Regions from separate parts of the Pseudarthrobacter sp. NPDC058362 genome, predicted to be linked through region 1. Evidence: predicted binding sites of a transcription regulator. Region 1 holds the regulator's gene; the other holds the start of a gene.

The links. Region 1 encodes LexA, which represses DNA repair genes until DNA is damaged. Its sites were predicted from a motif close to TCGAACANNTGTTCGA; they were not measured.
Region 2: the regulator LexA is predicted to act here: its motif matches at 12,843-12,858, upstream of ACFWIX_RS10715 (DUF6504 family protein).

The regions. Positions count from the first base shown of each region.
Region 1 covers NZ_JBHXIW010000011.1:14,317-29,891, reverse strand. The annotation lists gene hisH (imidazole glycerol phosphate synthase subunit HisH) at 1-614, opposite strand, end outside; gene hisB (imidazoleglycerol-phosphate dehydratase HisB) at 611-1,237, opposite strand; gene ACFWIX_RS15845 (histidinol-phosphate transaminase) at 1,298-2,416, opposite strand; gene ACFWIX_RS15840 (LysM peptidoglycan-binding domain-containing protein) at 2,487-2,894, opposite strand; gene lexA (transcriptional repressor LexA) at 3,220-3,957, shown strand; gene ACFWIX_RS15830 (ATP-dependent DNA helicase) at 4,022-6,073, opposite strand; gene hflX (GTPase HflX) at 6,084-7,658, opposite strand; gene ACFWIX_RS15820 (class I SAM-dependent methyltransferase) at 8,082-8,705, shown strand; gene dapF (diaminopimelate epimerase) at 8,677-9,621, opposite strand; gene miaA (tRNA (adenosine(37)-N6)-dimethylallyltransferase MiaA) at 9,706-10,602, opposite strand; gene miaB (tRNA (N6-isopentenyl adenosine(37)-C2)-methylthiotransferase MiaB) at 10,606-12,177, opposite strand; gene ACFWIX_RS15800 (regulatory protein RecX) at 12,181-12,684, opposite strand; gene recA (recombinase RecA) at 12,752-13,807, opposite strand; gene ACFWIX_RS15790 (DUF3046 domain-containing protein) at 13,981-14,205, opposite strand; gene ACFWIX_RS15785 (MarR family winged helix-turn-helix transcriptional regulator) at 14,248-14,799, shown strand; gene ACFWIX_RS15780 (helix-turn-helix domain-containing protein) at 14,892-15,332, opposite strand; gene ACFWIX_RS15775 (CinA family protein) at 15,521-15,575, opposite strand, start outside.
Region 2 covers NZ_JBHXIW010000004.1:208,409-223,983, reverse strand. The annotation lists gene ACFWIX_RS10760 (MurT ligase domain-containing protein) at 1-420, shown strand, start outside; gene ACFWIX_RS10755 (type 1 glutamine amidotransferase) at 417-1,172, shown strand; gene ACFWIX_RS10750 (CapA family protein) at 1,204-2,427, opposite strand; gene ACFWIX_RS10745 (M3 family metallopeptidase) at 2,553-4,565, shown strand; gene pdxS (pyridoxal 5'-phosphate synthase lyase subunit PdxS) at 4,665-5,591, opposite strand; gene pgsA (phosphatidylinositol phosphate synthase) at 5,736-6,359, opposite strand; gene ACFWIX_RS10730 (HIT family protein) at 6,352-6,936, opposite strand; gene thrS (threonine--tRNA ligase) at 6,953-8,962, opposite strand; gene ACFWIX_RS10720 (DNA polymerase III subunit alpha) at 9,035-12,475, opposite strand; gene ACFWIX_RS10715 (DUF6504 family protein) at 12,472-12,816, opposite strand; gene ACFWIX_RS10710 (hypothetical protein) at 12,939-13,328, shown strand; gene ACFWIX_RS10705 (chorismate mutase) at 13,399-13,719, opposite strand; gene ACFWIX_RS10700 (VOC family protein) at 13,739-14,161, shown strand; gene ACFWIX_RS10695 (SOS response-associated peptidase) at 14,213-14,977, opposite strand; gene ACFWIX_RS10690 (mycoredoxin) at 15,089-15,346, shown strand; gene ACFWIX_RS10685 (S-(hydroxymethyl)mycothiol dehydrogenase) at 15,440-15,575, shown strand, end outside.

The sequences.
Region 1 (15,575 bases):
TCCACGGCGGCGATGAATGGTGCGCCGTGCTCGGACCAGGTCACCACTGGTGCGGCCATGCGCGGCTGGACGACATCGAAGTTCCATTCCTGCACGCCGTAGGAGTGCACGAAATAGAAGCGCTCGTTTTCGACGCCGGCGAACAGCCTGGATCCCTCGGGAACCTTAACGGTGTTCCAGCCCATGTGCGGGACCACGTCCGCGGGCAGGTGCTCCACCTTGCCGGGCCATTCGCCCATGCCTTCGGCCTCGGTGCCATGTTCGACTCCGGTTTCGAAGAGGACCTGGAGACCGACGCAGATTCCCAGGACGGGACGACCGCCCGCAACACGGCGGCCGATCAGCCGGATTCCGTCCACGGCCTTGAGTTCGCGCATGACAGTTTCGAACGCACCCACGCCCGGAACCACCAGGCCATCGGCGTTCAGGACGTCCTCCGGCTTGGCACTGAGGGTAACCTCGGCGCCTGCCCGTTCGAGGGCCCGAACGGCGGAGCGGACATTGCCCGAACCGTAGTCCAGGACCGTCACCGTAGGCTTTCCCTCCGGGGAGGGAAGCTTCCGTGATGCTGAAGGGTCCACGATGGCGCCGTCCTTCAGGACCTGGCCGCTCACAGGGCGCCCTTGGTGGACGGAATGCCCTCGACGCGGGGGTCCGGCTCAACAGCAGCCCGAAGTGCGCGGGCGAACGCCTTGAACTGCGCCTCCACGATGTGGTGCGGGTCGCGGCCGGCGATGACGTTCATGTGCAGGCAGATTCCCGCGTGCAGGGTAATCGCTTCGAAGACGTGGCGGGTCAGGGAGCCGGTGAAGTGGCCGCCGATCAGGTGGTATTCCTGGCCGGCCGGTTCGCCTCCGTGCACCAGGTAGGGCCGCCCGGAAACGTCGACGACGGCGTGGGCGAGGGCCTCGTCCAGGGGCACTGTCGCTTCACCGAACCGTCGGATGCCGGCCTTGTTCCCGAGCGCGGTACGAAGGACTTCGCCGAAGGTGATGGCAACGTCTTCCACCGTGTGGTGGACATCGATGTGGATGTCCCCGGTCGCCTTGACCGTCATATCGATCAGCGAGTGCTTGCACAGGGCAGTGAGCATGTGGTCGTAGAAGGGTACGGACGTGTCGATGTCCGAAACGCCGGTGCCGTCGAGGTTGATCTCCACGAGTACAGACGACTCACTGGTGGCACGCTCCATGCGGGCGGTCCGGGAGGCCGCGGCATTCGATCCGGTGGAACTCATGGTCAAAGTGTCCTTTGGGGAAGATAGGTGGTCAGGGCGCAGGGCGCCGCTCTTCCAAGTCTAGGCGGGTAGCGCTGCCTGCCGGGCGAGGATGCTTTCCAACGATTCCAGGAAAGCTGTAGTTTCCGTCTCAGTTCCGGCCGTTACGCGCAGGTGTCCGGGAATCCCGACGTCACGGATCAGCACACCCGCCGCCAGGAGTTCCTGCCAGACCTGGTGCGGATGGTCAAGTCCGCCAAAGAACACGTAATTGGAGTCGGAGGCGGCCGGCGTGAGGCCCATGCGGCGCAGTTCATCGACGATTCGGTCCCGCTGCTTCTTGATGTCCTCGACATCGGCCATCAGTGCTGCACGGTATTCCAGTGCGGCCAGCGCCGTCGCCTGGGTCACGGCCGACAGGTGGTACGGCAGCCGGACAAGGCGCAGCGCATCCGTCACTTCCGGGGCTGCTGCCATGTAACCTAGCCGCGCCCCGGCCAAGGCAAAGGCCTTGCTCATGGTGCGGGACACAATGAGTCGCTCACGGCCCGGCAGGAGAGTCAGGGCGCTGGGCGTACCGTCGTGGGCAAACTCGTGGTAGGCCTCGTCCACGATCACGATGGTTTGGCTCGCCTCACCGGCACGGTAGACCTCCTCCACCACGTCCAGTCCCAGGCCGGTACCGGTGGGGTTGTTTGGCGAGCAAAGGAAGACGATGCTCGGCTGCAGGTCCTTCACCTGGCGGGCAGCGGACTCTGCAGTGAGGCCGTAATCATCCGCGCGCTGTCCGGCGATATAGCGGGTATCCGTGCCGCTCGCGAGCAGCGGATACATGGAGTACGTGGGAGGGAATCCGAGCGCGGTGCGGCCGGGGCCGCCGAAGGCCTGGAGGATCTGCTGGAGGACCTCGTTGGAGCCGTTGGCCGCCCAGATGTTCGAAGCGTCCAGCCCGTGGCCGAGGTATTCGGCCAAGGCAGTGCGGAGCTCGGTGAATTCGCGGTCCGGGTACCGGTTCAGGCCCTTGGCGGCACGGGCGACGGCCGCGGTGATAGCCGCCTGCACGTCCGCCGGGACGCCATGCGTGTTCTCGTTAACGTTCAGGAGAATGGGGACGTCCAGCTGCGGTGCCCCGTAGGGGGCAAGACCGCGGAGGTTCTCGCGGAGTGGAAGCCGGTTCAGTCGTTCTAGCTGGTCATTCACCTGAACAGTTTAGTGCCCGCGCCGGGGACCGGAAAATGTGACACTTCCCTGCCGGGCTGCAGGGACTCCATTACCCGGCCGGAACGAACAGTTGCTGGCCCGGAATCACAGGCCCGCCGGAAAGATTGTTCAGCTGCACTATTTCTGCCACGACGTCCCTGGCATCGCGCTCCGGCGCAAGGCTGCCGGCAATGCTCCACAGGGACTGGCCCGGCTGGACTGTCACGGTGACTGTCGGCGTGGCCACGAGGTCGGCTGCCGAGTCTGAGGCCTTGGCGGGCGAGTTGAAGAACCCCGCCAGGGAAAGCAGCAGCGCCGCCAGCAGGACCAGCGGGATGCCAATCAGCACTACCCGCCCCCGGCGGGTGAGCCGCAGCGGCGGCAGGGGCGCTGGCGCCTGGCCTTCAGAAGCGCGGCCATCAGAACCCGAGGTGTTCCCTGGGGAAACTGGTGAGTGGTGAGCGGAAATAGCTGACATGGACTTAGCCCTCCTGGACCGTACTGTGCTGCCCGGAATGTTCCGGCCGCCATCTCCCGCCGTTCTTCGAAGATGAACTTCGAACGACTGCAACAGTGACTAGAACACATATTCGAACTTTGCTGATTCAGTTTTAGCACTTATCAACGAATAATGTCGAGACTCGCTAGAACAAATGTTTGAAAAAGCCCTGTGGCTGGCCTAGTTTTGAAGACAAGAACAACCACGCGGACAGTTGATCAGCCAGGTCTGACAATTTGGACGGGACCATCACGGCCGGAGCCAGAGCAAGCGGACCGGTGGCAACCGAAGGGCATTGGCAAACATGGCAGCAGCACCGGCCGGGGGCAGGACACTCCCGCAGGCGAAGAAGCCCGCCAAGGGCCTGACCGCCCGGCAGAAGAAGATCCTCGAAACCATCCAGCGCTCAGTCAACGACAACGGCTATCCGCCGTCGATGCGCGAGATCGGGGACACGGTGGGGCTGGCCAGCCTCTCCAGCGTGACGCACCAGCTTTCACAGCTCGAAAAGCTGGGCTACCTCCGCCGGGATCCCAAGCGGCCCCGCGCCATGGAAGTGTTGATGCCGCTGACACTGGGCGGCGTGCCGGGCAAGGGAGCCCCGGCCACCGAAAGCCCGGTACCGGGTGCCATGGCCGCCACAGTCACCGAACTCCCCACAGCTCTCGACACCGCAATGGTCCCCTTGGTGGGCCGGATCGCCGCCGGCGGGCCAATCCTTGCGGACCAGGTGGTGGAAGACGTCATGCCTCTTCCCCGGCAATTGGTGGGCCAGGGTGAACTGTTCATGCTGAAAGTCGCCGGCGACTCCATGGTGGACGCGGCCATCTGCGACGGCGACTGGGTAGTGGTCCGCCGTCAGGCCGACGCAGCCAACGGGGATATCGTGGCGGCCCTCTTGGACGATGAAGCCACCGTCAAGACCTTCCGGCAGCGCGACGGCCACACCTGGCTGCTGCCACAGAATACCCAGTACGAGCCCATTCTGGGCGACCACGCCACCATCATGGGCAAAGTGGTGTCCGTGCTGCGGTCCCTCTAGGGCACGAGCTCCCACGGAGCTGCGCCGCCTAAAGCGGCGTTCCCGACGGCCGCCGGCCTCCCGGCTAGCCTTCCCGGGCCAGCCGTTCAAGCGCCGCGAAGGCCGTGTTGCGGTCGGTGGTGGGCCAAAACGGCGGCAGCGCTCCCCGCAGGAAGCCCGCATAGCGTTCGGTGGCCAGCCGGGAATCCAGGACTGCTACCACGCCTTTGTCGTTGGTGGACCGGATCAGCCGCCCAGCCCCCTGGGCGAGACGGATGGCCGCATGCGTCGCCGAGACCGCCATGAACCCGTTGCCGCCGGATTGAGCCACAGCCCGGGACCGTGCCGTCATGAGCGGGTCGTCCGGCCGCGGAAACGGAATCCTGTCGATGACCACAAGGCGGCAGGAACCGCCCGGCACATCCACTCCCTGCCACAGAGACATGGTGCCAAACAGGCAGGTATCGGATTCGTCCGCGAACTGCTTGACCAAGGCCGTCATGGTGGATTCGCCCTGGCAGAGGATGGTCATTCCCAGCTTGGGCCGGAGGGCGTCGGCCGCTTCCTCGGCCGCACGCCGGGAGGAGAAGAGACACAGGGCGCCGCCGCCGGAGGCCTGGATCAGGGCCTCAAGTTCGGCCAGCGCCTCCGGGGAGACACCGCGTCCGGGCTTCGGCAGGTGGCCTGCCACATAAAGGATCCCCTGTTTGGGATAGTCGAAGGGCGAGCCCACATCCACGCCCGTCCAACTGGGTGCCCCCTGGCCCACGAGCCCCAGTCCGCCAGCGGCCGGCTCGAACGCTGATCCAATGGCAAGGGTGGCCGAGGTGAGGACCACCGTATGGTCCGCGAACAGGCCCTCGCGGAGCTTGCCGGCCACGGACAGCGGCGCCACGTTGATCAGCACCGGTGCCGAGTCGTCCGGCTGGGAGTAGCCTTGCCCGGGGTCGAAGGTACTCGCCCGTGAAAACCAGACCACTTCGCGGTTTTCCCGTGCCATCAGGAGCCGCTCGCACAGTTCCAGGATGAGCATGAGGCGGGACCGCGCAAGCTGCCGCCCGCCGTCGGCCGCCTGGCTGCCATCCCCCTTGGAATCAGACAACGCGGCACGGCAAGCCTCGCGGAGTTGGTCAACGCAGTCGAGCTGTTCGTCGTTGAGGCCGTTGGGGAGCAGCCCTCCGGGCGCACCGGCCAGCGCGGCTTCAAGGTTGGCTGCGGCAGCATTGAGCGCATCCACGGTAATGGCGGTGTGCTTCCGCGCCCCGGAGGCAGCGGCATGGACCATGGCCACGGACAGTTGCCCGGAAACGGCGCCGGTCACCCGGTCCTGCAGTTCGTGGGCCTCGTCCACCACCACCACGTCGTACTCGGGAAGGACTGCCAGGCCCTCGAAGGCGCTGACGGCCAGCATAGCGTGGTTGGTCACCACGATGTCTGCAGAGGCCGCATCGTGCCGTGCAAGCTCGCTGAAGCACTCTTCGGCCAGTGGACATTTCTGCGCACCCAGGCACTCCATGGACGTGACGGAGACCTGGCGCCATGCGCGGTCGGTGACCCCGGGCAGCAGTTCGTCACGGTCCCCCGTCGCGGTCTTTGCAGCCCATTCGCGCAGCCGGACCACTTCCTTGCCCAGCTGCGAGGAGGGTCCGCCGACGGCTGCGGCAAAGTGCGGAACACTGGTGTCCTCACCAAGCGAGAACAGCTGGCCCTCCGTGGGCTCCTCGGACGGGAATCCCCCCTCAAGCTTGTGCCGGCAGACGTAATTGGACCGGCCTTTGACCAGCGACACCTTGACGGGCCGCTCCAGCGCCGGGGTGATGGCGTCCAGCAGCCGAGGCAGGTCCCGCCCCACGATCTGTGTCTGCAACGCCAGGGTGGCGGTGGACACCAGAGTGGGCTTGTTGCTTTCCAGCGCATGCGCAATCAGCGGGATAAGGTAAGCCAACGACTTGCCCGTGCCCGTCCCCGCCTGCACCAGGAGGTGGGTGCCTGTTTCGATCGCCTGCGCGACCTGCCGGGCCATCTCGTGCTGGCCAGGCCTGCTCTGTCCCCCCATCGCGCCGACGGCGCGGTCGAGCAGTTCGGTCACGAACTGTCCGCCGGCCGTCTTCGTGGCGCCGGACGCGGCGTCAGTCATTGAAGCGGCGTCAGTCATTGGTGACGAAGGGTTCCAGCTCGGCCGCGAGACCCTCCCTGACCATCACCACGGCGCGGGTGCCCGCCTCCACATGGTCCACGCTGATGATTTCAGCGTCCGATTCGTGCAGCTTGCTGATCAGGTCTCCCCGATCGTAGGGAATGAGCAACTCGAGCTTCACGCTGGGCCGGGGAATCGAATCGCTGATGGCCTTGAGCAGTTCGGCAATCCCTTCGCCGGTGCGGGCCGAGACCACCACATGGCGCGGTTCGCGCTGTTTGAGGCGTTCCACCACGAAAGGATCCGCGGCGTCCGCCTTGTTCAGGACAATGATTTCGGGAACCTTACGGGCGTCGACCTCACTGAAAACCTTGCGGACTGCTGCGATCTGTCCTTCGGGATCGGGATGCGAAACATCCACGACGTGCAGGATCAGGTCAGCGTCCGCCACCTCTTCCAGCGTGGAGCGGAACGCTTCCACCAGCTGGGTGGGCAGGGAGCGGACAAAGCCCACCGTGTCCGCCAGCGTGTAACCGAGCCCGTCGGCCGTTTCGGCCTTGCGGACGGTGGGATCAAGCGTGGCAAACAGGGCGTTCTCCACCAGGACACCGGCATCCGTCAGCCTGTTGAGCAGGGACGACTTTCCGGCGTTCGTGTACCCGGCAATGGCAACTGACGGGACGGAATTACGACGGCGGTTGGCGCGCTTGGTCTCGCGGGCAGGCTTCATTGCGGCGATTTCACGCCGAAGCTTGGCCATCCGGGTACGGATCCGCCGGCGGTCCAGTTCGATCTTCGTCTCACCGGGACCACGGGAGCCCATGCCTGCCGCTGCGCCGCCCACCTGGCCACCTGCCTGGCGGGACATCGATTCGCCCCAGCCGCGCAGTCGCGGCAGGAGGTACTCGAGCTGGGCCAGTTCCACCTGCGCTTTACCTTCGCGGCTCTTGGCGTGCTGGGCAAAGATGTCCAGGATCAGCGCCGTCCGGTCGATGACCTTGACCTTGACGATGTCCTCAAGTCCACGGCGCTGGGACGGTGCCAGCTCAGCGTCCACCACCACGGTGTCCGCGCCGGTGGCCATCACGATGTCCTTGAGCTCCTGCGCCTTTCCCGACCCCAGGAAGGTGCCCGGGTCAGGCTTGGCACGCCGCTGGACCAGTCCGTCGAGGACCTCGGAGCCCGCGGTTTCGGCAAGCGCAGCAAGTTCACGCAGCGAATTCTCCGCGTCTGCGAGGGTACCGTCCGACCACAGCCCTGCCAGTACCACCCGTTCCAGCCGAAGCTGCCGGTATTCGACCTCGGTAACGTCCTCGAGCTCAGTGGACAGCCCCGCCGTGCGGCGCAGTGCGCGGCGCTCTTCGAGATCCTGCTGGTCGCCGTCGTACTCGCTGTGTTCTGCGTCCAGGCGGGAGATTGCCTGGGCCTTGCCAAGCACAGCCGCGCCTTCACCGCGGCCGCTGTCCGGCGTTCCGGTCCGGGCGGGAACGTCCTTGGAAAGGATCCGGTCGATCACGGCCTGGATTTCCTGTGGACTCATGTCCTGGGCGGCGGGATCGGATCCGGTGTTGGGCTGGCTGGTCATGGTCTCCTTTGAAGATTCGGCAGTTCCAGAATAGTGCTGATTGGTCTGATGTGGTGAAGTATTCGCGCTGGGCTGACGGCCTGCGGACATGCAGTACTCCTGGTCTTGGCGGCCTCCCTGACGGGCAGGCGGCAGATATGCCGCCCGGGGACGGCAGAAATTGAGCAGTGATTGAAGGGCCGGGAACAGCGCGGAAAACCAGCCAGATGCTGTCTCTCGAGTAGTGTCCGGCGGCCGGACGACGACGTGCGGCCCGGTGCACGAGCGGAAGGCACGGACGCCTGCATCGCTGTGGGACATGATCCGGGGCGGGCGTAGCCCGCGCCGGATTACTCGAAGATCAGGAACATGCCTCCTAGGGTAGCAGAGGGGCCGCCGGCCGGGTTTCCCTTTACGCTGCAAGGGGAACTACGCTGGCCAGTTATGGAGTCTGCACACTATTTCAGCGCGTCACCCGCCGGCCCGTTCACCAGAAAGCCGCTGACGGTGGAACTCGCAGGGGAAACGCGCAGGCTCCACTCCTCCAGCGGCATCTTCAGCCCCGACGGAATCGACAAGGGAACGGCAGTCCTGCTGGCCAATGTTCCGGCGCCGGCACCCACCGGAAACCTGTTGGACATCGGCTGCGGCTGGGGTCCGGTTGCCCTGACGCTGGCGTTGCGGGCACCGCACGCGAAGGTTTACGCCGTGGACGTCAACGAACGCTGCATCGTCCTGACCAACGAGAACGCGGAGGCCCTGGGGCTGGACAACGTCACGGCCTCCACCCCGGATTCGGTGGACCCGGAGCTTCGCTTCGACACGATCTGGTCCAACCCGCCCATCCGGATCGGCAAGGACGAACTGCATTCGCTGCTGAAGCTGTGGCTGCCCCGCCTGGCTCCAGGCGGAACAGCCTGGCTGGTGGTGCAGAAGAACCTCGGCTCGGATTCGCTGCAGCGCTGGCTGGCGGCCGAACTGGACGACTCGTTTACGGTGACCCGTGAAGCAACCGCAAAATCGTTTCGCATCCTGAAGGTCAGGAAAGCGTCCCTGTTGCCACAATGACAGCCGGGCCGCTGAGCTCGACGTGCTCCTGGCCGCTGGTCCCCTGAAAGAACCTGACTCCCACGGTGCCGCCGGGGACGTGAACCTGCCACGTGTCCGGGGCCTCGGCACCGGCCCAGTGCCGGATAGCAACAGCGGCCGCGCAGGCGCCGGTCCCGCAGGACTGCGTCTCCCCCACGCCGCGTTCGTGCACGCGCATCGTGACCGAGCCGACTCCGCCGTGAACCAGCGGTTCGGCAGGAACGACAAATTCTACATTGGTGCCGTTGGCCGGTGCGGGATCCACCGAGGGGGCGTTGAAAAGCCTGGTTCCGGCCAGTTCACCGAGCTCGGCGAGGGCGACGACGGTGTGCGGGTTGCCCATGCTGACGGACAGCGCGGGGCGGGGCACCTCCAGGCCGTCCGCTGTGACGAGGGAATCCACGGAGCGGGCCGCGGCTTCACCCGGGAAAATGAACGACCAGGGGCCCATATCCACGGCGTAGTCCTCGCCGGTCCGGACCACGGTCTTCACCCCGCCGCGGGTACCAATGGTGAGGGATCCGCCGTCGGGCAGGTCGATCAGGCCCTCCGTGCGCAGGAAGTGAACGAAGACGCGTACCCCGTTGCCGCACATTTCCGAAAGGGAGCCGTCACCGTTGCGGTAGTCCATGAACCACTCGGCGTCGGGTGCAGCTTCCATCAGGCCGCGGCCCTCGGGAAGGAAGCGGGAGGGCACGGCGCGGATCAGTCCGTCGCCGCCGATCCCGCGGTGCCGGTCGCACAGGGCAGCAACCTGCTCTGCGGAAATCTCCTGGCGTCCTTCCGGGTCCGACACCAGGACGAAGTCGTTGCCGGTTCCGTGCCCCTTCGAGAAGCGCAGTCCACCCAGCGTGCCGAGGACGGTTTCGAGGGGCAGCGCAGGGGTGGTTTCCATGGTTCCAAGGGTACCGGCCGTGGGCGGCCCGGCCGAAACCGTTCCAACCCCGGAAGGCTGCACCTCCCGAGAGGCCGCACCTCGCTAAAGACACAGCGCGGCCGCTTTCTCCACAAGGTCCGGGTCCTGCCAGTCCAGCCACTGGATGCGCGGGTCTGCACGGAACCAGGTGAGCTGCCGGCGGGCAAACTGGCGCGTGGCCACGATCGTTTCCCCTGCAGCCTGTTCCACCGTGGCTTCGCCGTCCACCACCTTCAGGAACTGCGAGTACCCGAGGGCACGGGAAGCGGTCTTGCACCTGCGCAGGCCCTGGGCATCCAGCCGCCGCACTTCCTCCAAAAGCCCCTGATCCACCATGGCGTGCACCCGGGCAGCCAGCCGTTCCCTGAGTACTTCGCGGTCCACTTCCAGGCCCACCTGCACGGCCGGCTGGAAGTACTCCCGGCGCGGCATGAAGGAACTGAAAGGCCGGCCGGTGAGCTCGTACACCTCAAGGGCACGGACGATGCGGCGCGCATCCGAAAGCCGTCCGGCGGACACGGGGTCTACAGCGCTCAGCCGTTCCAGCATGGCGGCGCTGCCGCGGGCCGCCAGTTCCTGCTCCAGCCGGGCCCGCACCACGGGGTCGGTCCCCGGGAATTCCAGGATGTCCAGGGCTGCGCGGACGTACAGTCCGGAGCCGCCGGCGAGGATGGCGCGGCGGCCGCGGCGGTGAATGTCCGCGATCAGCTCTCTGGCCTGCGCCTGGAAGTCTGAGACGCTGGCCTCCTGGGTGATGTCCAGTGTGTCCAGGAGATGGTGCGGGACGCCGCGGCGGTCGGCCCCGGTGATTTTGGCGGTGCCGATGTCCATGCCGCGGTAGAACTGCATGGCGTCCGCATTGATGACTTCGCCGTCCAGGCGCCGGGCAAGGCTGACTGCGAGGTCGGACTTTCCGGAGCCGGTTGGACCGACGACGGCGATGACCGGCTTGGTGCCCACCGGTCAGCGGGCGCGCAGTGGCAGCGCCGGCATCCCCAGGGAGACTCCCTTGCCTGCCGCGCCTGTTCCGGGCGCAGGCGCACCGCAGGAGTCTGCCTGCGAACGGTCCCAGGCGTCGCCGGCGCGCGACCGGCGGAGGCTGTAGTCCTCCAAAGTGGGGTCCGCCACGAGGTGGAACGCCGCCGCTTCAGTGATGGTGACGGTGACGAGGTCCCCGGGCCGGGGAGCCGGAGCGCCGTGCGGGACAGAGAAGTGCACCAGGCGCTGGTCCTGTGCGCGGCCTGAGAGCCGGTGGGTCTCCTCTGCCTTTCGCCCGGATTGGGCTGTGACCATGACTTCGACCCTGCGGCCCAGCTGCTTGCGGTTCTCCTCCGCAGCGATCCGGTCCTGAAGCGCGGTCAGGCGCTCAAAGCGTTCCTGGACGACGGCCTTGGGCAACTGGCCGGGAAGGTCAGCGGCGGGCGTGCCCGGCCGCTTGGAGTACTGGAAGGTAAAGGCCGTGGCAAAGCGGGACTGCTCCACCACATCCAGGGTTGCCTGGAAGTCCTCCTCCGTTTCACCGGGGAACCCGACAATGATGTCGGTAGAAATGGCCGCGTGCGGGATCCTTTCCCGGACCTTGGCCAGAATCCCCAGGAACCTGGTGGATCGGTACGACCGTTTCATGGCCTTCAAGATGCTGTCCGAGCCGGACTGCAGCGGCATGTGCAGCTGCGGCATCACGTTCGGGGTTTCCGCCATGGCGTCGATGACGTCATCGGTGAAGGCCGCCGGGTGGGGGCTCGTGAAGCGGACCCGTTCAAGGCCTTCGATGCTGCCGCAGGCCCGCAACAGCTTGGAGAACGCCTGGCGGTCGCCGAACTCCACGCCGTAGGAGTTGACGTTCTGGCCCAGCAGGGTGACCTCGATGGCTCCGTCGTCCACCAGCGCCTGGATCTCCGCCAGAATGTCTCCGGGGCGGCGGTCCTTTTCCTTGCCGCGCAGCGCGGGCACGATGCAGAAGGTGCAGGTGTTGTTGCAGCCCACGGAGATGGATACCCACCCCGCGTACACGGAGTCGCGCTTGGTGGGCAGCGTGGAGGGGAACACGTCCAGCGATTCCAGGATTTCCAGCTGGGCTTCGTCGTTGTGCCGGGCACGGTCAAGGAGGGCCGGCAGCGCGCCAACGTTGTGGGTTCCGAAAACGGCATCAACCCACGGTGCCTTCTTGAGGATGGTTTCCCGGTCCTTTTGGGCCAGGCAGCCTCCCACGGCAATCTGCATGCCCGGGTTGGCGGCTTTCACCGGCGCCAGGATGCCCAAGTTGCCGTACAGCTTGTTGTCCGCGTTTTCCCGGACGGCGCAGGTGTTGAACACCACTACGTCAGCCACATCGCCGTCCGCCGGAATGTAGCCGGCGCCTTCCAGCATTCCGGCCATCCGCTCTGAGTCATGCACGTTCATCTGGCAGCCGAACGTGCGTACCTGGTACGTGCGGGGCTTCTGGCCGCCTTCAGCGGCATCCGGCTGCCGGCCGCGCTCCAAGGTATCGGATGATTCGGGGCCGGACGGGAGGGAAGGGATGGTCAAACTCACCTATTAAGGGTACCGGCTCCCCAGGCCGTCGCCGTCAGGATCCTCGAACTGCCCGTCGAGGACCTCGTTCACGATGCGGAACGCCTGTGACGGCTGGTAGCCCTTGCGGGCAAGCATCGACGCCAGGCGACGGGCGGCTTTGTCGCGCCCGGCCCTGTCGTGCAGGTCCGTGCCGGGACGGAGCTTTCGCTGCACCAGGGCCCTGGCGGCCTCCTCCTCGTCGGAATCGGAGACCTGCGCCAGGGCAGCGTCGGCAGCTTCCTGGTCGATGCCCTTATCGGCGAGCTCACGCCGCAGAGCACCCCGGGCCAGCTTGCGCGACTGCGCCCTGCTCCGGACCCACATTGCTGCAAACTCCGCATCGTCGATCAGTCCGGCGGCCTGGAACTTGTCCAGGACCGCCTCCGCCACGTGTTCCGGAACATTGCGTTCCGCAAGCTTCCGGGACAGCTGCAGCCTGCTCTTCGCCGACGCGGTCAGCTGCCGGTAGACGATGGCTTGGGCCACTGACACGGGATCCGGCTCGGCGTCACCAAATCCGGGCGCGCCAAAGTCATCGCTCCCGCCCAAGGACCTAGAACCCGTCAACGGCCTTCAGCTTGGGCGAGTCCTTGGCATCCGCTTCGGCCGGCTTGACGCCCACCCCGAGCTTTTCCTTGATGAGCCGCTCGAGCTCCGCGGCCAGTTCCGGGTTGTCCCGCAGGAACCGGCGGGAGTTCTCCATGCCCTGGCCCAGCTGGTCGCCGTCGTACGTGAACCACGACCCGGACTTCTTGATAATGCCGTGTTCCACGCCCATGTCGATGATGCCGCCCTCGCGGGAAATGCCCTGGCCGTAGATGATGTCGAATTCGGCGACCTTGAAAGGCGGGGCCATCTTGTTCTTGACGATCTTGGCCTTGGTGCGGTTACCGACCGAGTCGGCGCCCTCCTTGAGTGTCTGGATGCGGCGGACGTCGATGCGGATGGAGGCGTAGAACTTCAGGGCCTTGCCACCGGTGGTCGTTTCCGGGGAACCGAAGAATACGCCAATCTTCTCGCGCAGCTGGTTGATGAAGATGGCGGTGGTCTTGGTCTGGCTCAGCCGGCCGGTAATCTTACGCAGCGCCTGGCTCATGAGGCGGGCCTGGAGGCCCACGTGGCTGTCGCCCATGTCGCCTTCAATTTCGGCGCGCGGGACCAGGGCGGCCACGGAGTCAATCACGATGACGTCCAGGGAGCCTGAGCCCACCAGCATGTCCATGATTTCCAGGGCCTGCTCACCGGTGTCCGGCTGGGAAACCAGGAGCGCATCCGTGTCCACACCCAGTTTGGCGGCATATTCGGGGTCCAGCGCGTGTTCGGCATCGATGAACGCCGCGATGCCACCCTGGCGCTGGGCGTTGGCCACCGCGTGCAGCGCAACCGTGGTCTTACCGGACGACTCTGGCCCGTAGATCTCGATGACGCGTCCGCGCGGCAGGCCGCCAATTCCCAGAGCGACATCCAGCGCGATGGAACCGGTGGGAATGACTTCGATAGGTGCGCGCACCTCATCGCCCAGCCGCATGACCGAACCTTTGCCGAACTGCTTATCAATCTGGGCAAGAGCTGCTTCCAGCGCTTTTTCACGATCCGGGGCTGCCGCCATGGTTGACACCTCTAATGCTTTCTCGATGGTGGCCTCAGCGGCCGTTTGTTGGTCATCTCTGACGCTAAGGGGAACCACTGACATTCAGGCCGGATGGGATCGGCTATGTGGATAACCCGCTGATTCCAGCATAGCTTTATCCGAACAGGTATTCGAAGAAGCGGGTGGGCGTGTCAGTCGCGTCGAGGCGCGATGTCGCGGCCCAACCGGCGTTCGGGGGGAACGTCCTGGACATCGCAGACGGCGAGCCATACCCTCCGCGGTTCCACTCCGGCCGCCAGCGCCTGGTCCGCGGTGCGGCCGCCCACTCCGGCCAGCACCAGCGTGCTGCTCAGCACCCTCGAGTAACCTGCACCGAACTCGTCATCCATAAGCCGCCAGTAGTCGCTGATCCGCACCGGTAAATCCTCTCATGACCGCGGAGCCCTAGACTTGTTGCCATGAGCAACACGCCTGATGCCCCGTCGCCGGACTCCGCACCGGGCCCCGCCACGGACGATGCGTCGGTGGATGAGGTCCTTCAAAGCGTTGAACACCAGCTGAGCCTTTTCTGGCGCCGGGCCAGGGCCATCTCCAACCAGCTGTCCCGCCAGGTACACCCGGACATGGAGCCGGCGGCTTATGGATTGCTGACAGTCATCCGCCGCGAGGGTCCGATCCGGCTGACGGACCTCGCTATGAACATCGGGGTGGGTAAGCCATCCGTCAGCCGGCAGATCGCGTTCCTCGAAAGCATCGGGCTCGTGTCCAAGGAAGCGGATCCGCAGGACGGCCGTGCGCAGTCCATCCAGCTGACGGCAAAGGGCGAAGAAAAGATGAGCCAGGTCCAGGACGCCCGAAAGCAGGTGTTCCGCGAGCGTTTGGGTTCCTGGCCTATCACGGACCTGCAGGAACTCGCCCGCTACATGGCCAAACTCAACGCAACCTACGAAGGCGACGGGTTTCCCCGCGACAGCGGCACCCCCGAAGGCGGTGGACCGGGAGCGCGCTAGAGATGCGTGCATCGGAAAACGCCAAAGCCCCCGGCAGCTGACCGTAGTCAGCCGCAGGGGGCGTCGGATACCGTCTCTGGCTGCCGGCAGCCCTAGCGGGCGCCGGACAGCAGGCCGGTAGCAAGTTCGTCGGTGAGTTCCGTGTTCAGGTCGCGGCCGTAGCGCTGGGAGAATTCCTGCGGGACGGTGTCCGGGACGGTGACGCCTTCGGCCACGGCAACGCGGTCGCTGACTTCCCGGAGCATGCTCGACAGCGGAACGTCCAGGGCCGTGCAGATCGAGGACAACAGCTCGGATGACGCTTCCTTCTGGCCTCGTTCAACTTCGCTGAGGTAACCCAGGGAGACACGGGCGCTGTGCGACACTTCACGGAGCGTACGCCCCTGACGCTGGCGGACATCGCGCAGGACATCACCGATTTCGTGACGAAGTACAACCATCTTGCGCTCCTTCTGTTCGCTCTTGCCCTGATCGGCGAGGCCCACATCCTTCCAGCGGACAACGCCGTTTACGGATACGGGCTGCTTTACCATCTGTATCGCCTTGCTCCCTCATTGGTCAGGTCCGCCGCAGCGAACCGTCGTGGTCATTTCATCCTAGGCGCCTCCCATCCCGGGAAGCGACACAATGTAATAACTAATCGGTACCGGCTTTTGTTCCCGGCTACTTAACTCCCGGTAACTTCTGCCGCCGCATCATCCGCGGCAGCCGTTGCGCGGCCTCAACGGGTGAGGGCTTCAAGCAGCCGTTCCAGCGCTGCGGCGCAGGCCTGGCCG
Region 2 (15,575 bases), on a different contig from region 1:
GGACGGGGCGAGAGCCTGACCGTGGACGGCCAGCCGCTGGACCTGGTGCTGGTGAAGAACCCGAGCGGCTTCCGGCTGGGACTGAAGTCCTTCCCGGCCTCGGGCTACGCCACCATGGTGGCCATCAATGACAACTACGCCGACGGCCGCGACATGTCCTGGCTGTGGGACGTCGAATTCGAGTCCCTCCGGGACGGCGGCGTCGACCAACTGACCGGTTCACGTGCCTACGACATGGCGCTTCGCCTGCAGTACGACGAAGTGCCGGTGGGTTCCGTGGAGCCGGAGATCGCCCCTGCCCTCGCGGCGTTCATCAGGGAAGCTCAAGGCAAGCCCAAGCGGATTTTCTGCACCTACACGGCCATGCTGGCCATCCGGCGCGAGCTGTCCAAAATCACCACCGTGGAGGTTGTCTCGTGAACCCGGCAGAAGCAACAACGCCCGCCCGGGCCAGCAAAGGGACAATCCGTGTGGTGCAGCTGTACCCGCGGGACATGAACATCTACGGCGACTGGGGCAACGCACTGGTTCTCCAGCGGCGCATCGCCTGGCACGGCTATACCCCGGAACTCCTTGAGTACAACGTGGGCGACGACTGGCCCGAGGACGCCGACATCCTGGTGGGCGGTGGCGGACAGGACAGCGGCCAGCTGATCATTCAGGACGACCTGCAGACCCGCGCACCGGTCCTAACGGCCCTGGCTGAGGAAGGCATGCCCATGCTGGTGATCTGCGGCCTCTACCAGCTCTTCGGCCGCTTCTTCAAAACCCACACAGGCACGGAGATTCCCGGCATCGGAATCCTTGACGTGGAAACGCGCGGCACGGACGAACGCCTGATCGGCAACGTCAAAGTGGCCACGCCTGAATTCGGCGAAGTACTCGGCTACGAGAATCACAGCGGCCAGACCACCCTGGGTCCGGGCGTGCGTCCGCTGGGCACGGTTGCCAAGGGGAGGGGTAACAACAGCAGTGACGGCCACGAAGGTGCCCGCTACCGGAACGTCGTGGCCAGCTACCTGCATGGGTCGCTGCTGCCGAAAAACCCCGCGATCGCCGACTTCCTGATCCGCACAGCGGCCGAGAGGAAGTTCGGCACGTTCGCGCCCGGGGAGCCGGACGACCACTTTGCCGAGCTGGCCCGGCAGCACGCGGCGCGCCGGCCCCGGTAGCCAGACCGGGCACCACGGGTTCACTGCCAGGTCATGGCTCTTTTGTGATGAGCAGTTCGTGGCCACCTGCGGCCGAGGCGCCCAGGGAATCGACGACCCGCAAAGTTCGCGCCCTGCTGGCGGCGTCGGCGTCCGGTCCGGCGCAGGATCCCTGCGGCGTGTCCGCTGCCAGGGAGCACCATCGGTAGGGATCCCGGATGATGACGGAGGGCACCCAGGCAAGGTCCGTGGCGGACCACTTGCCGGAAGCGTCCTGGCCGAACTGAACGCGCACCAGGAGGCCCTCATTGTTGACCACGTACCACGGTGAGAGCTCGGTAACGCCGTTGCCCAGTCCATAGACGATCCAAGTGCCCTTATAGCGCTCGATGGGGAGCACCGAGTGCGTGTGGTGCCCGTAGACGAAGTTGAACTGACCGCTGTCCACGAGGGCGTGCGCAACTTCCTGCTGCTGGGTGTTGGGTTCGCTGGCATATTCATCTCCGGCGTGGATCGCCGCCAGCACGATGTCCGCCCCGAGAGCCCGGGCCTTCTCTGCTTTGTCAATCATCCTCGGCGCGTCAAGCATGTCCACCTGCCAGGAATAGTCCGGAAGCAGTCCGTTAAGGCCGTAGGTGGCTTGGATTAACGCGACCTTCGCGGCCGCGGTCTGCATGACCAGCACCCCTTGGGCCTCCGCTTCAGTCCGATACGAACCCGTGTGCTTCAGGCCTGCAGCATCCAACTGATCCAGGGTGCGCACAAGTCCATCCGTGCCGCGATCAATGGTGTGGTTGCTGCCCGTCGTGCAGGCATCGTAGCCCACTGCCTTGGATGCTGTGATGATCTGCGGCGGCACGTTGAAGGAAGGATACGCCGAGAAAGGCCCCTCCGGGCCCGCCACTGGGGTTTCCTGGTGACAGATGGCCAGGTCGCTGTTGCGGATGTACCTGCGCTGCCCTTCCAGGAGGGGAACGAAATCCAGTCCTGGCCTGCCCGAAGCCGCCGCGTCCTGTTGCGCCTGCTGCCATAGCTGGGCATGCACGAGCATGTCGCCGGTGACCAGCACGGAAATACACCGGAGCACCGGGCAGGCCGGACCTTTACCGGGCGTCGGGACCGGCGTGGGGGTCGAGGGGGAGGTAGGGGCGGGGCTTCCGTCCCGGCTGCTTCCGGGGCCGGTTGCCGCAGACGGCGGCGGGAACCCGTCCTGTTCAGCGACCAGGCCACATCCCCCGAGCACTCCCGTCACGGACAGCGCAATAGTCAGTGCCATGGCGGAGGCGGCGCCTCGAAAACGAACCCGTCCCCTGCCGGTTATGGTCGCCACAGGACCATTCTAGGGACCGGGCCATGGCGTGGCTCAAGTTGTGAAGCTGGCCGTTGTGAAAGGTTTGCCTCATGACAAACCCCCTTCTGGCGCCAAGCCCGCTGCCGTACGGACTTCCGCCGTTCGCCGCGATCGCCCCCGCCCATTTCGAGGAGGCCATCGGGGCCGGCCTCGGTGAGCACCTGGCGGAGATCCGGGCAATTACGGACAACCCTGCTGCCCCCACGTTCCAGAACACTGCCGTGGAGATGGAGCGTGCCGGCCGGCTCCTTAGCCGGGCATCGGCGTCGTTCTTCACGCTGGTCTCCGCCGACGCGTCGGAGGAGATCCAGGCCCTCGAGACGAAGCTGGCTCCGCGGTTCTCCGCGCACCAGGACGAAATCTTCCTGAACCGGGGCCTGTACGAGCGTTTCGCGGCCCTCGACGCCAGGGGGTGCGATGCAGAAGATGCCCGTCTGGTCGAGGAGTACCTCAAGGAGTTCCGCCAGTCCGGCATCCAATTGGACGCTGCCGGCCAGGAACGCCTGCGCGCCATCAACTCCGAACTTGCGCGGCTGGGCACGGATTTTGGCCAGCGGGTGAAGGAGGGGATGAAGTCGGCGGCCTTGCTCATCGAAGACCGGACGGAGCTGGCGGGGCTGGCCGGGGACGAGGTGGCCGCGACTGCCGAAGCCGCGCGCGCCGCGGGGCACGACGGCAAATTCCTGCTCACGCTTATCCTGCCGGGGAACCAGCCAGCCCTCGCCGCACTGGAAAACCGGGACGTCCGCCGCCGGCTGTTCGAGGCGTCGGTGGGGCGCGGCTCTGGCAGGGACTCCCTGGACGTCACCGGGCTTGCCCGGACCATGGCAGGCCTGCGCGCGGAAAAGGCGGCTCTTCTGGGGTTCGCCAACTACGCCGAGCTGGTGGTGGACCTGCAGACGGCGCCCTCCTTCGAAGCTGTGCAGGCCATGCTGAACCGGCTCGCACCCGCAGCCGTGCGGAACGCGGACGCCGAAGCCCGCGCCCTGGCAGAAACGGCCGGCCACCCGCTGGAGCCCTGGGATTGGGCCTACTACTCCGCAAAGGTCCGCCGGGAACGATACCAGGTGGACGAGCAGGCCCTCCGCCCGTACTTCGAGCTGGAACGGGTCCTGACGGACGGCATCTTCTTCGCGGCCACGTCCCTGTACGGCATCACGTTCCATGAGCGCAATGACCTTGCCGGCTACCACCCGGATGTCCGCGTCTGGGAGGTGCGCAACGCGGACGGCAGCGGTCTTGGCCTGTTCCTGGGTGATTACTATCAGCGCGAGTCCAAGCGCGGCGGCGCCTGGATGAACAACCTCGTGGACCAGTCGGCGCTCCTGACCGCCCGGCCGGTGGTGATCAACACCCTGAACATTTCCAAGCCGCCTGCAGGCGAACCCACGCTGCTGACGCTCGACGAGCTACGGACCGTTTTCCATGAGTTCGGCCATGCTCTGCACGGACTGTTCTCCGACGTCACGTATCCGAAGTTCTCCGGCACCAACGTTCCGCGGGACTTCGTGGAGTACCCGTCCCAGGTCAACGAAATGTGGATCATGTGGCCTGAGGTCCTCGCCAATTACGCCCGGCACTATGAAACCGGCGAGCCGCTTTCCCAGGACATCGTGGACCGGCTGGAAGGCTCCCGGCTCTGGGGCGAAGGGTTTGCCACCACCGAGTACTTGGGCGCCGCCCTGCTTGACCTGGCCTGGCATACCCTGGAGCCCGGCGACATCCCCGACGACGCCCTGGAGTTTGAGGTCAGGGCCCTTGCCGCCGCGGGAATCGCCCACCCGCTGGTTCCTCCGCGCTACCGGACGGGGTATTTCCAGCACATTTTCGCGGGCGCCGGCTACGCGGCAGGATATTACTCGTACATCTGGAGCGAAGTTCTGGACGCTGAGACGGTGGACTGGTTCACCGAACAGGGTGGCCTGACCCGCGCGAACGGGGAACGTTTCCGGACGGAGCTGCTCTCCCGGGGCAACAGCCGCGACCCGCTTGAGTCATTCCGGATCCTGCGCGGGCGCGAGGCGGCACTGGAGCCCCTCCTGAAGCGCCGCGGCCTGGAGTAGGTGCCCCCACCCAACTGACTGAGTACAACTAGACGACGGCGGGTGCGCGCCTTCGAAAAGGTACGCACCCGCCGTCGTGGCTTGCCGGGTTGTGGCGGCTTACCAGCCGCGCTCGGCGAGGCGGTGGGGCTGCGGGATTTCGTCCACGTTGATGCCCACCATGGCTTCGCCCAGGCCGCGTGAGGCCTTGGCGATGACATCAGGGTCGTCGTAGAAGGTGGTGGCCTTGACGACGGCGGCCGCCCGCTGGGCCGGGTTGCCGGACTTGAAGATGCCGGAGCCGACGAACACGCCGTCAGCGCCGAGCTGCATCATCATGGCGGCGTCCGCCGGGGTGGCGATCCCGCCTGCGGTGAAGAGCACCACGGGCAGCTTGCCTGCTGCGGCGACTTCCTTGACCAGTTCGTACGGAGCCTGGAGTTCCTTGGCCGCAACATACAGTTCGTCCTCGGGCAGTGCGGAGAGCTTGGCGATCTCGGCACGGATCTGGCGCATGTGGCCCGTTGCATTGGAGACGTCGCCGGTGCCGGCCTCGCCCTTGGAACGGATCATTGCCGCGCCCTCGTTGATGCGGCGCAGCGCCTCACCGAGGTTGGTGGCACCACACACGAAGGGAACCTTGAAGTTCCACTTGTCGATGTGGTTGATGTAGTCGGCCGGGGTGAGGACCTCGGACTCGTCGATGTAGTCGACGCCGAGGGACTGCAGGACCTGGGCCTCAACGAAGTGGCCGATGCGGGCCTTGGCCATGACCGGGATGGACACGGCGTCGATGATCTGGTCGATCATGTCCGGGTCCGACATGCGGGACACGCCGCCCTGGGCACGGATATCAGCCGGAACGCGTTCCAGCGCCATCACGGCCACGGCACCGGCGTCTTCGGCGATGCGGGCCTGTTCGACGTTGACGACGTCCATGATGACGCCGCCCTTGAGCATCTCGGCCATGCCCCGCTTGACGCGGTTGCTGCCCGTGACGCTGTTCGCGGACGAACCGGCTTCGCTGCTTACATCAGGTGTAGACACAAAAACCCCTATGGGTAGATAGATGACCTTCGCCCGGCATGCAGGCGGCATTGAACTGCCGGCCTTAACACACACGGATTGCCGGGTCCAGTGACCGGGCAGTCCTAATACTAGTCCCACCGCAGGCCGGCGGCTTAATCAGGGTTAATCCGCCGGAGCTGCCTCGGCCAGTGCCTGCCGGCGGACGGAAACGATGCGCTGCACCACCGTGACAAAACTGGCAGCGGCAAGCAGCACCAGCGTGCCCAGCAGCACCACCGGAGGCAGGCCCAGCCCCGTGAAACCGGTGACCACCAGGACTGAAACCAGCCGTTCGGCGCGCTCGGCCACCCCGACGTTCGCGGTGAAGCCCAGGGATTCGGCCTTGGCCCGGGCGTAGGAGACCACCATGCCCAGGACCAGGCAGATAGTGGCTGCCATGGCAATGGGGACGCTGGCCCCGCCGGTAAAGAACCAGATGGCGAGCCCGGCAAAAAGGGCGCCGTCGGCGATCCGGTCCAGGGTTGAGTCCAGGAAGTTGCCCCACCGGCTCTTCACGTTCTGCATCCGGGCCATGATGCCGTCCAGGACGTCAGAGAATATGAAGGCCGTGATGAACAGGGTGCCCCACCACAGTTGGCCGAACGGGTAGAAGACCAGCGCGCCCACCACCACGCCGGCGGTTCCGACGATGGTTACCGCATCCGGCGAAACGCCGATCCGCAGCAGCCAGCGGGCCAGCGGTGTGAAGAGCGCGGTGAAGAATCCCCTGGCGTGTTTGTTAAGCATCCGTCTCCCCGGGCCAGGCCTCGGCAACTTGCCTGCGGACCTCGTCGAGGGTCTGGGTGATGGCCTTGGTCTGGGCGATGATCGGGAAGAAGTTGCCGTCTCCGCCCCACCGGGGAACGATGTGCTGGTGCAGGTGCGCCGCGATGCCGGCTCCGCCCACGACGCCCTGGTTCATCCCCAGGTTGAAACCGCCCGGATTGGACACCTTCCGCAGCACGCGCATGGCGGTCTGGGTGAGCTCCGCGAACTCTGCGGTCTCCTCCACCGTGAGGTCCGTATAGTCCGGGACGTGCCGGTACGGACACACCAGGAGGTGGCCCGGGTTGTACGGGAACAGATTCAGCACCACGTAGCAGGTTTTGCCGCGGTAAACGATCAGCGCTTCCTGGTCCGTGCGGGCGGGACCCACGCAGAAGGGACAGTCATCCTGGTTCTTAAACTGGTGCTGGCCGCCCTTGATGTAGGCCATCCGGTGCGGGGTCCACAAGCGCTGGAAGGCGTCCGGGACACCAGCGAGGTCGAAATCGTCCGTCACGCCAGAATCCCCCGGATAGCCGGCGCCTGTGTTCTCCTGCACGGTGTGTTCCGTTCCGCTAGCTGGTCCGGTTGCGGACGGCTTCGGTGATCCGCTTCACTGCCTCGGTCACGGGCACGCCGTTATCCTGGCTTCCGTCACGGAAGCGGAACGAGACGGCGCCTGCTTCGGCGTCGTCGCCGCCAGCGATCAGGACAAACGGGATCTTGTCCTTGCTGGCGGTGCGGATCTTCTTCGGGAAGCGGTCAGACGAGGTATCCACCTCGGCGCGGATGCCCGCAGCCTTGAGCTGGTCGACGACGTCGAACATGTACTCGTTGAAGGCCTCCGCCACCGGGATGCCCACCACCTGGACAGGAGCCAGCCAGGCGGGGAACGCGCCGGCGTAGTGCTCGGTGAGCACGCCCATGAAGCGCTCGATGGAACCAAAGAGGGCGCGGTGGATCATGACCGGGCGCTGGCGGGTTCCGTCGGCGGCCTGGAATTCCAGCTCGAAGCGCTCTGGCAGGTTGAAGTCCAGCTGGATGGTGGACATCTGCCAGGTCCGGCCCAGCGCATCCTTTGCCTGCACGGAAATCTTGGGACCGTAGAAGGCAGCCCCGCCCGGGTCCGGAACCAGTTCCAGTCCGGACTCCTGCGCCACCTCGGCGAGGGTCCGGGTGGCTTCTTCCCAGGTGGCGTCGTCGCCAACGTACTTTTCCGGGTCCTTGGTGGACAGTTCCAGGTAGAAGTCGTTCAGCCCGTAGTCCTTGAGCAGGCCCAGGACGAAGTTCAGGGTCTTGGTGAGCTCGTCCTTCATCTGCTCACGGGTGCAGTAGATGTGGGCGTCGTCCTGTGTCATGCCGCGCACGCGCGTCAGGCCGTGCACCACGCCGGACTTTTCGTACCGGTACACGGAACCGAATTCGAACAGCCGCAGCGGCAGTTCGCGGTAGGACCGCCCGCGGGAGCGGAATACCAGGTTGTGCATGGGGCAGTTCATCGGCTTCAGGTAGTAGTCCTGACCCGGCTTGCGCACGGTGCCGTCCTCGTTGAGTTCGGCGTCCACGTGCATCGCCGGGAACATGCCTTCCTTGTACCAGTCGAGGTGGCCAGAGACCTCGTACAGGTGGCCCTTCGTGATGTGCGGCGTGTAGACGAACTCGTAGCCGGCCTCGACGTGGCGCTGGCGGGAGTAGTCTTCCATCTCCTTACGGATGATGCCGCCCTTGGGGTGGAACACCGGCAGGCCGGAACCCAGTTCGTCCGGGAAGGAGAACAGGTCCAGTTCGGAGCCCAGCTTGCGGTGGTCGCGGCGTTCGGCCTCGGCGATCCGTTCCTGGTAGGCCTTGAGGGCTTCCTTGGTGGGCCAGGCGGTGCCGTAGATGCGCTGCAGCTGCTGGTTCTTCTGGTTGCCCAGCCAGTAGGCGGAGGACGAGCGGGTCAGCGCGAAGGCATTGGAGATCAGTTTGGTGTTGGGCAGGTGCGGGCCACGGCACAGGTCACACCAGACGGTGATGCCTTCCTTGCGCTCCACGTTGTCGTAGATGGTGATGTCGCCGGCGCCCACCTCGACGTTGACGCCTTCCCCGGCTTCGGCGGCCTCGTTCTTCTTGCCCAGGAGCTCGAGCTTGTAGGGCTCGTTCTTCATGGCCTCGCGGGCTTCGTCCTCGTTGACCACGCGGCGGACGAACTTCTGGTTCTGGTTGATGATCTTCTGCATCATCTTTTCGAGGGTCTTGAGGTCCTCGGGGGTGAACGGTTCGGCGACGTCGAAGTCGAAGTAGAACCCGTCCGTGATGTAGGGGCCGATGCCCAGCTTGGCGTCGGGACGAAGCTGCTGGACGGCCTGGGCCATGACATGTGCGGTGGAGTGGCGCAGCACGTTCAGCCCGTCAGGGGAATCGATGGTGACACCCTCGACGTCGGCGCCTTCCGGCAGCTCCTGGTCCAGGTCCTTCAGGTCGCCGTTGACGCGGGCAACGACGACGTCGCGGCGCTCAAAGAAGAGTTCCGCACCGGTTGTCCCGGTAGCCACCTTGGTCTCTTCGCCATCGACGATGAGGGTGATCTGCTGGGCATCTGACACGGGTGTCTCCTATTCAAAGTTTAGGCTTCATAGCTTGTGGCGTACGGGGACCACAGCCAGCCACCGTCAATGCTATAGGTTCGGCAGAGGGCCGACCAACGCGGCCTCGGGGACGGGCAGCGTCTCCGGGCGGGCAAGGTCCCAGGCCATGCTGGCGCTGAGGCTGATTCCCCGCGGCCCCGTCCGGCGGGTGGTCCCCCGGATCAGCAGCAACCGGGTGCCGAACAGGAGCGGGCCGGCGCTTTCCTGGGCCTCGTGGAAGAAGACCGAGTCGATGCATCCGGTGCCGTCGTCGATGCTGATGAACACCACCCTCCTGCCTCCGCGCATGGGAGGCGTCTGGGTGGCCACGCGCACCCCCGCCACCAGTACTTCGGTGCCGTTGCGCAGGCCCAGCAGCTTGTCCGCCGTTGTCACCCCCAGGCCGTCCAGCAGCGGCCGGTGGCTGTCCATTAGGTGGCTGCTGACATCCACGGCCAGCAGGTCCAGTTCCGCGCGGACATTGTCCGCCAGGGTGGGCGCGGGAAGGCCTGGCCGGACGTTGCGCAGTTCGATATCGCCCAAGGGCAGGGCCAACTGGCCCTCGAGGACTTCCCTGCCTTTCCGCGCGCTGCCCGGGGCGGACAGCTCCTGCAGGTGGTGTACCAGGTCGGCCCGATTTGCCGTGCCGCCGGCTTCCCGGTGCAGGGAGTCAAAAGCGCCCAGCTGGGCCAGCCGTTTGATGTTCGGCTTGCTGACCCTGGCCCGGGCACGGAGATCGGCCAGGCAATCGTAGGGCTGGCCCGCAACAATCCGCTTAAGTTCGGTAGCGGACAGGCCGTAGATTCCATTCAGGCTGAGCCGGATGCCCAGTTTTCCGCTATCAGGACCGGACAGGATCCGTTCCACCCGGTACTCGGCGAGGCTGCGGTTGATGTCCAGGGGAAGGATGGGGATGCCCATCCGCCGCGCTTCAGCCACGAGCAGCCGCTTGGGGTACATTCCCGGATCGTGCTCCCACAGCCCGGCCAGGAAGGCCTCCGGATGGTGCGCCTTGAGCCAGGCCGACTGGTAGGTGGGCACGGCAAAGGCGGCACCGTGTGCTTTGCAGAACCCGAAGCTGCCAAAGGATTTGAGGGTCCCCCAGACCTTGTCCACCACTTCCGGGGCGTAGCCGTTTTTCCGTGCTTCCCTGCGGAAGAATTCCTCCACCCCCAGCTCGAGGGCTTCATTGCCCAGGGCCCGGCGGAATTCGTCTGCCCGCGCCAGGCCGCAGCCGGTCATGACATCGAAGGTCTTCAGGATCTGTTCGTGGAAAACGGTGACCCCGTGCGTTTCCGCCAGCACGGGCTTCAGGTCCGGGTGCGGGTAGACCTCGGGGGCGAACCCGTGCCGGTGTTCCAGGAAAGGCCGCACCATGTCCGATTTCATGGGCCCCGGCCGGAACAGTGAAATGTCGATGATGAGATCGTTGAACTCGCGCGGCGCCATTTTGCCGATCAGCTCCCGCTGCCCCGGGGACTCGATCTGGAAACAGCCCAGGGTGTGGGTACTTCGGATGAGTTCGAACGTGGCTTCGTCATCCAGGGGCACGGCGTTGAGGTCGATGTGGCCGTTGTCCGCAATGTAGTCGGGCCCGGAGCCGTCAGGTCCGGGCCCATGGCGGCCCGCGGACACCACGTCCGCCTTGCCGGAATGGACGCGGATGACCTCCCGGACGGCAAAGGCCATGGCACTTTGCATCCGGACGCCCAGCACGTCTAGCTTGAGCATTCCCATGGGATCCATGTCGTGCTTGTCGAACTGGCTCATGGGCAGCCCGAGGCCGCTGGGCTGCACGGGGGTGCGGTCCAGCAGGGTGGCGTCCCCCAGGATCACCCCGCACGGGTGCATGGAGATGTGGCGGGGCAGCCGGTCCAGACGTTCGGTAAGGTCCACCAGCATGTCCAGCTGCTGGTTCCCGTCCGCGTCCCGCTGCTCCAGGCGGCCGGCGAACCCGCGCAGCTCCGGCTTCTCCTGGAGCGCCTCACGGAACTTTCCGGCCGAAAACCGCCACAGCTGCTTGGCGATCTCCCCCACTTCACCGTCATCCATTCCCAGGGCAAGCCCCGCGTCCCGGACCGCGCCGCGGGCACGGTAGCCGTTCTGCATGCTCATCAGCGTGACCCGCTCCGCGCCGAAGCGTTCGAAGATCCGGTGGTAGACGTTGTGGCGTTCGGCGCTTTCGACGTCGATATCAATATCCGGCAGGGTGGCCCGGTCCCGCGACAGGAACCGCTCGAAAATCAGGTCGTGCTGCAGGGGGTTCACGTGGCTGACCTCGATGAGGTAGTTGACCAGGCTGGACGCACCCGACCCACGTGCAGCGGCGCGGACCCCCATGTCCTGGATCATCCTGGACACTTCTGCCACGGTCAGGAAGTAGGCGGAAAAACCCAGGTTCCGGATGATGCCCAATTCATGTTCCAGACGGGCCAGCATGTCCCGTTCGGCTGACCCGGCGATACCGGGGAATCTCCTGCCGATTCCGGCGTGGCAGCGCTGGATCAGCTCCGCATGCGGGTCCTGGCTAATGCCAAGGACGGATGCCTCGGGAACCACCGGCTGTTTCCAGCCCATGTCCGATACCTGATCGATCCGGCAAAGGTCAGCGAGCGCCTCGGTCTGCGCCATGAGCTGTCTAAGGTCCGCGGCGCCGTAGCCGGCGGCGGAGATGATTTCCTTGCCCAGTTGGAGCATCTGGGCGGATGTTTTCAGCCAGCCCCGGCCGGTGGGCTGCAGCAGCGGTTCGCCGGCGAGCTCCGGGAGGGATTTCAGGGTGCGGGCCGAGTCCAGGACGTCCGCGGTGGGCGCCCCGTCGGCGGCGCAGTACCTGACGGAGTTGGTGAGAATGGCAGGGATGCGGTGCTCTTCTGCGAGCTTGAGCATGCGGACGGCGTGGGCCGTGCTGAGCGGCGTCCCGGGGGGGCTGAGCTGGGAGACGATTTCGGTTACCACGGTCCCGGCGGGCATGGCATCCAGCCATTGTTTGAAGAGGGTGCGGGGGCGCAGGTACCGCCGTCCGCCCATGGCACGGCCCACATCCGAGTCAGGACCGATCAGCACGGTGAGGACGGGTTTAAGGGTGTTTGGATCCAGGGTGCGCGAGGCGAGTTCCGCGCGGGTGACGGCGGCCGGGACCGCTCCCCCGGATTTGCCCGAGGTACGGGCGTGGGCGTCCGACACCAGGCGGCACAGTGCGCGGTAGCCTGCACCGTTGTTGTTTCCGCGCGCCAGTACCACCACCCTGCCGGAAACCTGGGTGCGGTGGTCCCCGTCATCGTCGAAAACTGCGAGGTCCACCCCGACGATGGGGTCGATGCCTGCGGCCATGCAGGCTTTGAGGTGCTTGACGGTTCCGTAGAGTCCGTCCCGGTCCGTGCAGGCGAGCGCAGTTGCCCCGTCTGCCGCGGCGGCCTGGGCGAGTTCGTCGGGCCAGGAGACCCCGTAGTGGGCGCTGAAGGCGGTGGAGACGTGGAGGTGGGTAAAGCTCATGCTGTCCGGGGCCGCCGCAGTGCGTCGTGGATGCGCAGGAGCCGCCAGCGGCCGCTGCCGGTGTGGCGGGAGAGGTCCAGGGTGAGCGGCTCCCCCGCGGTGCCCGGACCGGAGACTTCCGTATCGGCGGCGGGAAGGACCTGGACCCGCCAGATTTCATGGTCCACCAGGCCAGGGCCGCCGCCCAGGGGTGCGCGCCGTTCCTCCGCCCACCATTGGCGGCGCTCGTACCAGCGGACCGGTTCTGCGCAGATTGTGTATGACCGCCCGTCCCACCGGAGTTCCCGGGGCTCGCCGTCCGGAGAGCACGCCACATCCACGGATTCACTGAACAGACCCATGGCTGCCTCCCGGACGAACGGATTATTCGAACACATATTCGAATACTCCCAGTCTACGACGGGGGCAGGACAAAACCTAGACGGGGGTGGACTGACGGTGCGGCAGGGAGCAGGATGGAGCCATGAGCACCGATGACGCACTCCTCAAGCAGGCCAGCCTCACAACGCAGGACTCCACAGCCATCGCCACTTTTGACATAGACGGCAGCATCCCCGGTTCCGGCGCTTATGTAGTCGGCCTGATGGGGGCCACTCCGGACTACTCCGCACAGCGGCGGCTGTGTATCGAATTCATGAACGGGGAGGCTATCGCCTTCTACTCCTTCAACCGCGACCAGGGCATCGAAGAGGATTATGACCTTTCCGGCGTGACCCATTCCGCCAACAGCATTACCGGCCAGTTCCCGCTCGCTGCCATCAATGGGCTGGGCGAGGGCCATGTCATGACCGCCTTCAGCGAAGCGGACGGAAGGGACTTTCAGTCCGGCGTGCCGGTCTCCGAGTCCCTTTAGGGAGGAGCACCTGCTCCCTCTGGAGATTCCCGGTCTCTGGAGATTCCCGGTTCCTCTGAAAACAGGGGCTCTAGCCGTTGCCCTTGTGCACGCGCATTTCGAGTTCGATGAACCCGGAGATCATGGCCCGGTAGGTGGATTCGACGATGTCCGGGTCGATATCCTTCTTCTCCGCGGCTGAGCGGACGTGCTCGATGATCCGTTCCACGCGTCCGGGTGCGCGCACTTCGGCGTCGTCACCCTTAAGCGTTCCGGCGATGCGGATGAGCCGTTCGCGGCGGGCGATGAGGGTGACGATCTGGTCATCCACCTCATCGACGGCGATCCGCACGGCAGCAAGCTGCTCCTTGTCCGCCGCGGCGTCCCTATCATTTCCTTGAATTGTCGCCATCGTCTGACAGTATCGAAGCATGCAACCCCGAGTCGACTTCATCTCGCTAGGTGTCCGCAATGTTGCCGCGTCCCGCGCGTTCTACGTGGAAGGGCTGGGCTGGCCCGTCCACCGTGAGCTGGACGGCGATGTGGTATTCATCCAGGTCAACCACGGGCTGGTCCTGTCCCTGTGGGACGCCGTGCAGATGCAGGCGGAGGCCGGCGTCAATGCTCCTGGACCGGTTCCCTGCATTACGCTCAGCCACAACCTGCCCGGCACCGACGAGGTGGACAGGGTCATGGCCGAGGCGGCCGCTGCCGGCGCAACCATCATTGCCGAGCCGGTCACCCAGCCCTGGGGCGGGTACAGCGGCTACTTCGCGGACCCGGACGGCTTCCGCTGGGAAGTTGCCTACAACCCTTCCTGGTCAGTGGACGACGACGGTTCGGTCACCGTCTGAGCGCCGCCCGCCGCGGGAAGAGGCTGCTTGAGCGGGAGCCGGAATGGGCAGCTAGAACAGCGCCTCCACCGGCCTGATGAGCTCAGGCCCGTTATTGCGCACGTTGCCCACGTCCCGGCCAACCGTTTCCACTTTCCAGTCCGCGGCCACGTCCCGCACGCGCGCCCGGACGAGGTCCACCAGTTCCGCGGCGTCGTCGGCAGCCGGATCGAGCCAGGCATGCATGGTGTCTTTGTCCATGGGCAGCGGCACCCGGTCATGCAGCTCCGTCAGCTTGCCGAAAACGGTCGATTCCGTACCCGGTGGTGGGGTGTCCGCCGTCAGGATGGACGTGGAGAGCAGCCAGCGTGCCGGCTCCCCGTCCGGCGTGGAGGGGTCCTTCCACCATTCGTAGAGGCCGGCGAAGGCCAGCCCGTGGTCCGTTCCGGGGTGTACGTAGTAGGGCTGCTTCGTCTTGCCGGGCCCCTGCTTCCATTCGTAATAGCCGTCCGCCGGGACGGCGCAGCGCCGGGACCGGATGGCCTTACGGAAGGCGGGCTTCTCCAGCACCGATTCGCTCCGGGCATTGATCATCCGCGACCCGATCGACGGGTCCTTCGCCCAGGAGGGCACCAGCCCCCAGCGGGCCACGTGCAGCTGGCGCACCTGCCGTGGCGCTGCTCCGCCGTCCTCCACCAGCCGCTCCAGGACGATGGGGACATCGTCGGTCGGCGCCACGTTCCACGACGGCGGGATGTGCACCTCGTCCTCCAGGGTGGCGTCGAATTCGGCCAGCAGGTCACCCACGGCACGTGCCATCACGTAGCGTCCACACATGGTTCCAGCATGCCACCGGCCACCGGACGGAGGAAACAGCGGCCGGGAATAGCGTCGGGCACGATACCGTTGACGCCGACGGACCCCATTACCAACAGCAAGGAGAGCCCCGTGGATTTCACTCCCGAATCCGGCACTATCACCATGTTTTCCACCACCTGGTGCGGCTACTGCAACCGACTGAAGAAACAGCTGGACGCGCACGGCATCGGGTACACCGAGATCAATATCGAGGAAGTGGACGGCACCGCCGAGCTCGTGGAGCAGCTTAACGGGGGCAACCGCACGGTTCCCACGGTCCTTTTCCCGGACGGCTCCGCCGCCACCAACCCCTCTGCCGCCGAGGTCAAGACCCGCCTGGCGGCGTAGCGGAAGGCGCCCGAAACGGGGCGTGTGATAGACAGAACGGGACCGGCGGTGCGCTGCCGGTCCCGTTCTGTCTATCTGCATGAGGGAGCTTCCGTGGTCCATAAAGTCAAAGGTGTCATCGCCCGCTCCAAGGGTGCGCCCGTCACTCTGGAAACCGTCCTGGTTCCCGAACCGGGGCCGGGCGAGGCGCTCGTCGACATCCTCACCAGCGGCGTCTGCCACACCGACC